DNA from 2 places in the Sinorhizobium sp. KGO-5 genome. Region 1 is predicted to be linked to the other one. Evidence: riboswitches for the same ligand, from Rfam matches in the RefSeq annotation. Region 1 holds a riboswitch; the other holds the start of a gene.
What was found. A riboswitch is a leader RNA that binds a small molecule or an ion and turns the genes downstream of it on or off. The one in region 1 is predicted to bind cobalamin.

Region 1 (4,626 bases):
GAACGCACGCGCGAGCGAAGTGGAGCCGTGGAAAGAGCGGCGGAACGCCCTCATCGTCGACGCTTACGAGCTGAACAGCATCGACTGGGAAGCCATGCTGAAGGACAAGCGGATAGCGGGCTTCATCGCGAAGGCTTCCGACGGCCTGCCGGAAAGCTACACTTGTACCGGTGACCACGGCGGCGATACGGTTGCACATTGCAAGACGATGTGGCGCAAATATGCGGTCAGCCGGGAACTCTATCAGACGCGCCGGATGATCGCGCGCTCGCATGGCCTGCTCTGGGGCGCCTATCATCTGGCAAGGCCCGGCAACCCCGTCGATCAGGCGAACCACTTCATCGACTATGCCGATCCGCGCGACGACGAGCTGATGGTGCTCGATATCGAAGGGATCGATCCGGAAAAATACATGTCGCTCGAAGACGCAGCAATCTTCGCCGGCCATGTGAAGGCCCGGACGGGGCGCTATCCCGTCCTCTATACCAACCACGCAACCGCGAAACACATTGCCGCCAACCGCTTCAAGCATCGGCTTCTAGCGCGTCTTCCGCTCTGGTATGCGCGCTATAAGCCCGATATCCGCAAAGTCTTTCCGATGGGAAACTGGGACCGCTACGCGCTCTGGCAATTCTCGTCGGCGCATAATTGCGGAAAGAAGCGTTGCCCCTATCGGGTGCCCGGCACCCTCGACGATATAGACGTGAATGTCGCAGCGATGAGTGCATCGGCACTGAAGAGAGTCTGGCCCCATGGCGCGCTTCTTCCGGAGAAGCCGCCGGTGCTCACCGTTATCGCCTCGGCCACCGTCGGCACGATCCCGGCGTTGAATGCGAGTGCAACGGCCGCTCTTTCGCGGCCGCTGGTGATAAGCCGCGCCGAGGCGGAGAGCGGATCAGGGGCGGGCGCCGACGAGACGGTTACCGGCTCCATCGCCGTCAGGGCCGCCGAGGCACGCCTGCCCTACCAATCCGAGCGGCGGTAACTCAGGCCTCGATCTGGACGTCGCTTGTCGGCCGCGAACAGCAGGCGAGGATGTAGCCCTCCTCGATCTCATCGTCGAGAATGCCGCCATTGTGGTTCATCTCGACATCGCCGGCGATCTTCATCACCCGGCACGTTCCGCAGATGCCGCCCTCGCAGGCGGCCCCGATCCTGACGCCGTTGGCCCGGGCCGTCTGCAGAATCGTCTGGCCGGGAACGGCGGTCGCCTCCTTGCCGCTCATGGTAAAGGTCACCCGCGCCGCACCGGCCCCGGCATCGGCCGCCGGCCCCGCCCGAATTGCAAGCTCCTCGGCCGCCGGCGCCGCGGCGGGCTGGAAGCTCTCCTGGTGATAGCCGGCCATGTCGAAGCCCGCCGATTCCAGCATTGCCCGAACATTGCCCATGAACGGCTCGGGCCCGCAGCAGAAAACGGTTCTTTCCACGAAATCCGGTGCGAGCATCGGCAGCTTCGCCGCGTCGATGCGCCCGCGCAGACCATGCCAGCCATGCCGCGCCTCATGCCCCTCCACGAGGAAGCCGAGATTGAGCCGCGGCATCTGACGCGCGAGAACTTCGAGCTCCGTTCTGAAGAGGAGATCGTCCGGGCGGCGGGCGCAGGAAATGAAGGTGACATCCGTTTCCGGTGCGCAGTCGGCCATCCAGCGCGTCATCGACATCATCGGCGTGACGCCCGACCCCGCCGAAATGAAGAGATACTTTTCACCGGGATGACGGACGAAGCTGAAATCGCCGAGCGGCCCGAACGCCTTGAGCATCATGCCCGGTTTCAGATTGTCGAACATCCAGCGGGTGCCGATGCTTCCCGGCTGCGCCTTGACCGTGACCGCGACCGAAAGCGGGCGCGAGGGCGAGGATGACAGCGTATAGGTGCGCATCACCGGCTCGGCCGAGACGGGCAGTTCGAGCGTCACGAACTGCCCGGGCAGGTAGCGGAACCAGGCCGGCTTGTCGGAGCGGAAGGTGAAAGTCATCACGTCGGCGGCTTCGGCTACGGCCGACGTGCACTCCAGCATGTGCTGACGGTCTCTCCAGGGATCGAGCTCGTCGAAATGGTGAAAGGAGCGAGGCATTTCCATGGTCATGCCACCCGCGAGAGCTGCGTGGCCCCGCCCTGAAGGCGGTCCAGCATGAAGTTCGAATACCACTCGACGAACTGCATGACGCCGCCCTCGTGTTCGGCCGAATATGGACCCGGCTCATAGGCCGGCGAGCGGATCCCGAACGCGTTTTCCTCGACGATCTGCCGGTCCTGGTCGTTGGTCTCCGTCCAGACGTGCGTCAGCTCGTCTATCGTATAGTCGACGCCCTCCACCGCATCCTTGTTGACCAGCCATTTGGTCGTAACCTGCGTCAGTTCCGGCCCGAGCGGCAGAACGCGGAAGGTGATCGCATGATCGCCCAGAATGTGGTTCCACGTCGTCGGATAATGGAAGAGGAGCAGCGTGCCGATGCCATCGGCGTCGAGCCCGGCAGAGAGCTGCCTGCGTACGGCCTTCTGTCCGGACATCGTATAGCTCTCGGCGCCGTTGATCAGGGGCATTCTCGTCATGCGGAACTGGCCGGTGGGCGCGATCCTGAAAGCGCTCGGAAGGCCCGCCGCCTCGCATTTCTGCCAATGGGCGCCGATTTCCGGGTCGTTCATCGCCCCCTGGACACCGGTGACGGTCGGCGCTTCGGGATAGGTACGGCAGAGTTCCGGATGATTGGCGGCGCAGTGGTAGCACTCGCGATTGTTCTCCCAGACCAGCTTCCAATTGCCCTTCTCGACGATCGTGCTCTCGAAGGCGACCTTCGTTTCCCCGAGGCGGTGCGGCGCGAGATAGGCCGCGACCGTCTCGCGGAACGGCCGGAAGTCCATCGGCTGTTCGGCAAGGCTGATGAAGATGTAACCGCCGACGGTTTCGCAGTGGATCGGCTTAAGACTGTGTTCGGCCGGGTCGAAGCCCTCAGGCATCTGCCGCGCGAAGAGCAGGCGGCCGTCGAGCTCGTAGGTCCACTGGTGGTAGGGACAGACGAGTTTGGCGGATGAGCCTTTGTGCTGCGTGCAGACGCGCGAGCCGCGATGGCGGCACGAATTATGCAGTGCCCGCACCGCGCCCTGTCTGTCTCGCACGATAACGACCGGGTAATCGCCGACCTGCACCGTGAAATAGTTCCCCGGCCGCGGGACTTCACAATCATGGCCGATGAACAGCCAATCCTTGTACCAGATCTGCTCCAGGTCCTGGCGATAATAATCAGGATCGACGTAGAAGGCGCGGTCGAGGCTGTAGCCATCGCGACGGGTCTTCAGCTTGCGCAGCATTTCGGTCTGAATTTCCATGCCCTTATCCTCGTTTTCCGCCGTTTCGGAGAGGCAGGACTGGAACCCGCGCCGGCCGCATGGACCCGCAACGCAATTGGCTCCGATCCGGCTGCCCGCCGCAACCAGCTACGGTCTGTTTCTGCTTCAAGGCTGGTTTCCGGGCTCTGGAGCTGTCCGCAAGGGACCTGCCCGGCGCCTTCCCGGACGCTGTGTCCAGTGGCCTTCTGCCGTGGCTGTTCGCTCCACCACCGTTGCGGGGGCAGCGCCGGGATTTGACCGGCTTCCCAATTCTCCGCCTTCCCTTCGAGGCAGCACCTTGAGTGTCCTCATCTAAGCCTGAGGGCCGGTCCGGCAACTGCCAATAGACGACATCCGATTCCAGAAAGACGACAGCCATTCGCGGCGCAATCGGCACTATTGGCAGACGGATATTGTCCATAACAAACAAGGAAGTAGGTGAATCTCCGCGCAGCCGGCGGATTTTTCGGCAGCGCCGTTCATGGCGCGAAGGCGACTGGCCATTTTACGACACGGCCCACCGACACAAGGTCTGATCGATGCCCGCACGGCCGCAAACGAACCAATTCGTTAACTGTGATGATTTACGTTCGCTACCATCAACCCGCTTTCGGACAGGATGGCGCGACGACGCCCATGGCAAAACTCCGATATTACGACGCTGCCGACAAGGCGGCCGCACCGGCGAAAGCCAAGGCTCACACCGAGTTCCTGCGGACCGGCCGGATCGACAGACGCCGGTGGATGGCGAACGAGCGTCAGTATCTCAGTTATGCCGAGGTTGCGCAGCGAACGGCGCGGAAGCTGACGACGGCGGGCGAGACGACCCACAGCCGAATCAACGGGTTTCATGCCTCGATGCAGTTCCCGAAGATGGTCTTCCATCGCACGCTCGCCAACAGTCCGCATCTCGGCTACTGCCACGTGACCGCCGCGAAAACCTGCCTCGCCAAGGGACATGAGATCACCTGGTCCTTTTATCTCGCGAACTTCTTCTGCGACCTCGGGAACGAGACCGATTTCTTCGACCGGATCCAGCCGGGCTATTCGCGCATGTATTTCGCCGTCGCGATCGAGCCCAATGCCGGCGAAGAGCGGATCGTCGTCAACCGCAACGTGCGCGGCAACGGCCTGATTTTCCGGACGCAGGATCCGAAGGTGGCGCTGAAGAACGTGCTGATGCTCGGCGCACGCGACGAAGCCTTGCGGCGGATCATTCGCAGCCTTTGACCAAGAAAATCGTTCTGTTTTTGCAATCGCTCCGTTAAGGAAGCGACGGAAAGGATCAGAACGCCATG
Region 2 (4,626 bases), on a different contig from region 1:
CTGATGGGCACCATTTCGGGTTCCGGCGTCGCGAATGTGGTCACGACCGGGCAGTTCACCATCCCGCTGATGAAAAAGTTCGGCTATCGAGCGGCCTTTGCAGGCGGCGTCGAGGCAACGGCCTCGATGGGCGGGCAGATCATGCCGCCTGTCATGGGCGCGGTCGCCTTCATCATGGCCGAGACGCTCGGCGTCGAATATTACGAGATCGTCAAGGCGGCGGTCATACCGGCGATCCTCTATTTCGCTTCCGCCTTCTGGATGGTCCATCTCGAAGCCGGCAAGTACGGGCTGCTCGGCCTGCCCAAGGACCAGCTGCCTTCGGCCAAGGCGGCAATCCTCGAACAATGGCATCTGATCCTGCCGCTCGCCGCGCTCGTCTGGCTGCTGTTCTCCGGCTATACGCCGCTTTTTGCCGGTACGGTCGGCCTGGCCTTCACCGGCCTTCTGATCCTGGGCAGTTCGCTCGCGCTCGGCCTTCCCGCCGGTGTCATACGCATCATCTTCTGGGTCGGCCTCGGCCTCGTGGCGGCCGCCTTCTTCCAGTTCGGCATCGGCGTGATCGTCGCAGCGCTGGCGCTGCTGATTGCCGCCAACGCCTTGCTGAAAGGCGGCCGGGAGACCCTGGTGATATGTCGCGACGCCCTTGCCGAAGGGGCCAAGACGGCCCTTCCGGTGGCGATCGCCTGCGCGCTCGTCGGCGTGATCATCGGTACGATGACGCTGACCGGAGCGGCCAATACCTTCGGCCAGTTCATCGTCTCAGTCGGAGGCAAAAGCCTGTTTCTGTCGCTGCTTCTGACCATGGTCACCTGCCTCGTGCTCGGCATGGGCATACCGACGATCCCGAACTACATCATCACCTCGTCGATCGCCGGGCCCGCGCTTCTGGAACTCGGGGTACCGCTTATCGTCAGCCACATGTTCGTCTTCTATTTCGGGATTCTTGCCGATCTGACGCCACCGGTGGCGCTTGCCTGCTTCGCGGCAGCACCGATCGCGCGGGAAAGCGGGCTGAAGATCTCGATCCAGGCGATCAAGGTGGCGGCGGCCGGTTTCGTCATCCCGTTCATGGCCGTTTATTCGCCGGCGCTGATGCTGCAGGATGGCGGCGCGATGGCCGCATCGGTGGGCTATCCGGCTGCCGTCGCCTATATCGTCGTCAAGACCGGTCTGGCGATCGCGCTCTGGGGTGCCGCCGTGGTGGGCTTCGCCGCAGTCCGGCTCGGGGTTTTCGAGCGGGTGCTCGCGGCCGCGGCCGCCTTCACGTTGCTGGCGGCGCTGCCGATCACCGATGAACTCGGCTTTGCACTCTCCGCGCTCTTCGCCTTCGTGATCTGGCGGCGCGCCCGCCAGGCTGGCCGGCAGACGGCGAAACCGGCATGAGCGCGCTTGCCTGCATCATCGGCGGCAAGGCTGTCGCCGTTGCTGCGGGTGTCTTCACCCTCGGCTGGACCCATTCGGTCGAGAAGACCGAATGGCAGGAGCGTTGGGCCGTCACGGCCGAGGGTCTCGTTCTCGAGGAGGCGCGCGTGCAGGGTTCGGGTGCGGGAATGGAGCCGGGAGACAATGCCCGTCGCCAGGGCCGCTGGTGGGTCTGGACGCCCGACCTGCCGCCGCTTCCCGAGCTGGTCCTGGCCGCCTCCGGAGCGACCGTCTCCGGCTGGACGCTTTGCGACGCCGGCGGCTGCCGCGAACTCGCGGCGCAAAGCCGGGAACCAATCGTCCTGCGGCCATGCGATGGCCCAAAGCCATAATGGCCGATGCCGATCTGGCGGCACCGGTTGAAGGCTCATCGGAAAAGTCCGGCGCGCTTATGAAATGTTATTACATAACTTTTTGTTGACGAGCGTAATAACATAACATATTGAACCCCTATGCAGCGGCGTCGCGTTTCACCTTGACCGGAGGCTGCATTCTAAATTAACTGAGCCTGACGGTTCCCCTACCCGTGAGGTGGAGGGGATTAATAGGGAACACGGTGCGGACGACCCAAAAGGGACCAAAACCGTGGCTGCCCCCGCAACTGTAAGCGGATCGTCGTTCATCCTCGTGGCGCCCAGGCGCCAGCCACTGCGCGTTGCGCGGGAAGGCAGATGAGCGATTTCTGTCCGCGAGCCAGGAGACCTGCCGTCAAATCAGATCCAACGTCACGGGCGGGGATGCCCGGAACAGGAGCAAGCCATGACCATCTTTCGCGCCTTGCGGCGCACGCTTTCGTCAGTTTCCCCGAGATCCAGCCGTCACACGTCCGATCGAACCCGATCGGCAGACTGACGATCACGGCCGTATAGCGGCCTCACATTCGGGGACTATTCATGAACAGCTTTTGGAAACGACCGCTCATTGCGGGTCTCATCACCTTTTCCGCAGGCGCAGCGGCTCTTGAACGTCCCGCCTTCGCTGCCGAGACGATCTATCCGTTGACACTCGAGAACTGCGGACGGCAGATCACCTTCGACAAGACGCCGACGCGCACCGTCTCGATCGGCCAGAGCAGCACCGAGATCCTCTATCTGCTCGGCCTTGCGGACAAGGTCGCCGGCACCGCCCTCTGGGTCGGCCCCGTCCTTGAAGGTTACGAGGAGGTCAACGCCAAGGTCGAGCGCCTGGCAGACAACGATCCGAGCTTCGAAAGCGTGCTTGCCAAGAAACCGGACATGGTGGCGGTGCAATTTCAGTGGCAGGTCGGCCCGGAAGGCGTGGTTGCGCGGCCGGAGCAGTTCGAGGAGCTCGGCATTCCGGTCTACACATCGCCTTCGGATTGCACCGGCAAGGAGAATTCGGCGGCGAGCGACGGCGTGCGCCGGCAGGTCTTCACCATGGATCTCGTCTATCGGGAAATTCGCGAGCTGGCGCAGATTTACGATGTTCAGGACAAGGGCGAGAAGGTCGTGGCCGAGCTGAAAAGCCGAGAAGAGGCGGCGCGCGCCAAGGTCGCCTCGGCCGGGGGCAAACTCTCGGCGGTCTTCTGGTTCTCCAGCGCTGCCGATGCCGACCCCTATGTCGCCGGCAGGAACGGCGCACCCGGCTACATCATGGCGGCGCTCGGCATCGAAAACATCATCGACACAGAAGACGAATGGCCGACGGTCGGCTGGGAAACCATCGCCAAGGCCGAGCCGACCATGATCGTTGCCGGTTCCATGGAGCGTCGACGCTACCCGCTCGACAGCCTCGACGCCAAACTCGAATTCCTGAAGACCGATCCCGTGGCGAGCCTCATGCCGGCAGTCGCCAAAGGCTATGTGTTCGACATGGATGCGCAGGCGATGAACCCGACGATCCGCACGATCGAAGGAATCGAAGCGCTGGCGGATGCCATCGCCGAGGCCGGACTTGCGCCCAAGGCTGGGCCGGCTTCCAAGGGTGGGTTCGGCAAGTGAGCCGCGTGCTGACCCTGGCCGGGCGAACGGGGACGGGACGCGTCGGCGCGGCCATCGCCGCGCTCGTGATCCTGTTCGCGGCACTCTGGATGGGCGCTGCGATCGGCGAAACGGCGATCCCGTTCAGGACGGTTGCGCAGACAGTCGCGAATCGGCTGTGGAACGCCGGCTATCCGCTGGCCCCGATCGACGAGGGCATCATCTGGAGCTACCGACTGAGCCGGGCGGTCGTGGCCGCTTCCTGCGGGGCGGCGCTTGCGCTCTCCGGCGCCGTGCTGCAATCGCTGCTGCGCAATCCGCTCGCCGATCCCTATATTCTCGGCATCTCCGCCGGAGCCTCGACGGGGGCGGTCAGCGTCGCCATCCTCGGTGTGGGTGCCGGGATGCTGACGCTGCCGCTCGGCGCCTTCATCGGCGCGCTGGTCGCTTTCGTCCTGGTGAGCCTGCTGGCGGTGAAGGCCGGCCGCGGCACCGCGGCGATCATCCTGGCGGGTGTGGCGGGGTCACAGCTCTTCAACGCACTGACCTCCTTCATCGTCACCAAGGCGGCCACGGCCGAGCAGGCGCGTGGCATCATGTTCTGGCTGCTCGGCAATCTTTCGGGCGTGCGCTGGCCGGATGCCTGGCTCGCCGTGCCGGCGACGCTTCTCGGTCTCGTCGTCTGTCTCTGGCATGCCCGTCCCCTCGACGCGTTTACCTTCGGGTCGGAATCGGCTGCCTCGCTCGGCATCTCGGTCAGGCGAACCTATTTCGCGCTTGTCGGCGTCTCGGCGATGATGACTGCGGTGATGGTATCCATCGTCGGGTCGATCGGTTTCGTCGGCCTCGTCATCCCCCATGCGGCCCGCATGCTCGTCGGCGTCCGCCACGGTGTCCTGCTGCCGGCAGCGGCGCTCATCGGCGCCGTGTTCATGATCCTCGCGGACATACTGTCGCGCGTTCTCATTCCCGGCCAGGTCCTGCCGATCGGCGTGATCACGGCGCTCGTCGGCGCTCCGGCCTTCGCGTTGATACTCGGACAAAGGAGGGACCGCGCATGACGCTTTCGGCGCGCGGGGTTTCATGGTCGGCCGGCGGGGTGGACATCCTGAAGGAGGTCTCCCTCACGGTCGAGACGGGAGAGTTCCTCGGCATCATCGGCCCGAACGGTTCCGGCAAGACGAGCCTGATGTCGCTCATATCGGGCATCCGCAAGCCGAAGAAGGGGGAGGTGCTTCTGGACGGTTCTCCGATCGGGACG

Region 2: another riboswitch for cobalamin. It lies ahead of BHD07_RS18230 (ABC transporter substrate-binding protein); the one in region 1 lies ahead of BHD07_RS06200 (aromatic ring-hydroxylating oxygenase subunit alpha).

What each region holds. Positions count from the first base shown of each region.
Region 1 is NZ_BDIZ01000001.1:1,309,586-1,314,211, reverse strand. Features, by position in the region: gene BHD07_RS06210 (glycoside hydrolase family 25 protein) at 1-985, shown strand, start outside; gene BHD07_RS06205 (hybrid-cluster NAD(P)-dependent oxidoreductase) at 987-2,087, opposite strand; gene BHD07_RS06200 (aromatic ring-hydroxylating oxygenase subunit alpha) at 2,084-3,328, opposite strand; cobalamin riboswitch at 3,442-3,644, opposite strand; gene BHD07_RS06195 (DUF6656 family protein) at 3,965-4,558, shown strand; gene BHD07_RS06190 (L-threonylcarbamoyladenylate synthase) at 4,624-4,626, shown strand, end outside.
Region 2 is NZ_BDIZ01000003.1:906,634-911,259, forward strand. Features, by position in the region: gene BHD07_RS18220 (TRAP transporter permease) at 1-1,386, shown strand, start outside; gene BHD07_RS18225 (DUF1850 domain-containing protein) at 1,383-1,757, shown strand; cobalamin riboswitch at 1,920-2,149, shown strand; gene BHD07_RS18230 (ABC transporter substrate-binding protein) at 2,319-3,386, shown strand; gene BHD07_RS18235 (FecCD family ABC transporter permease) at 3,383-4,426, shown strand; gene BHD07_RS18240 (ABC transporter ATP-binding protein) at 4,423-4,626, shown strand, end outside.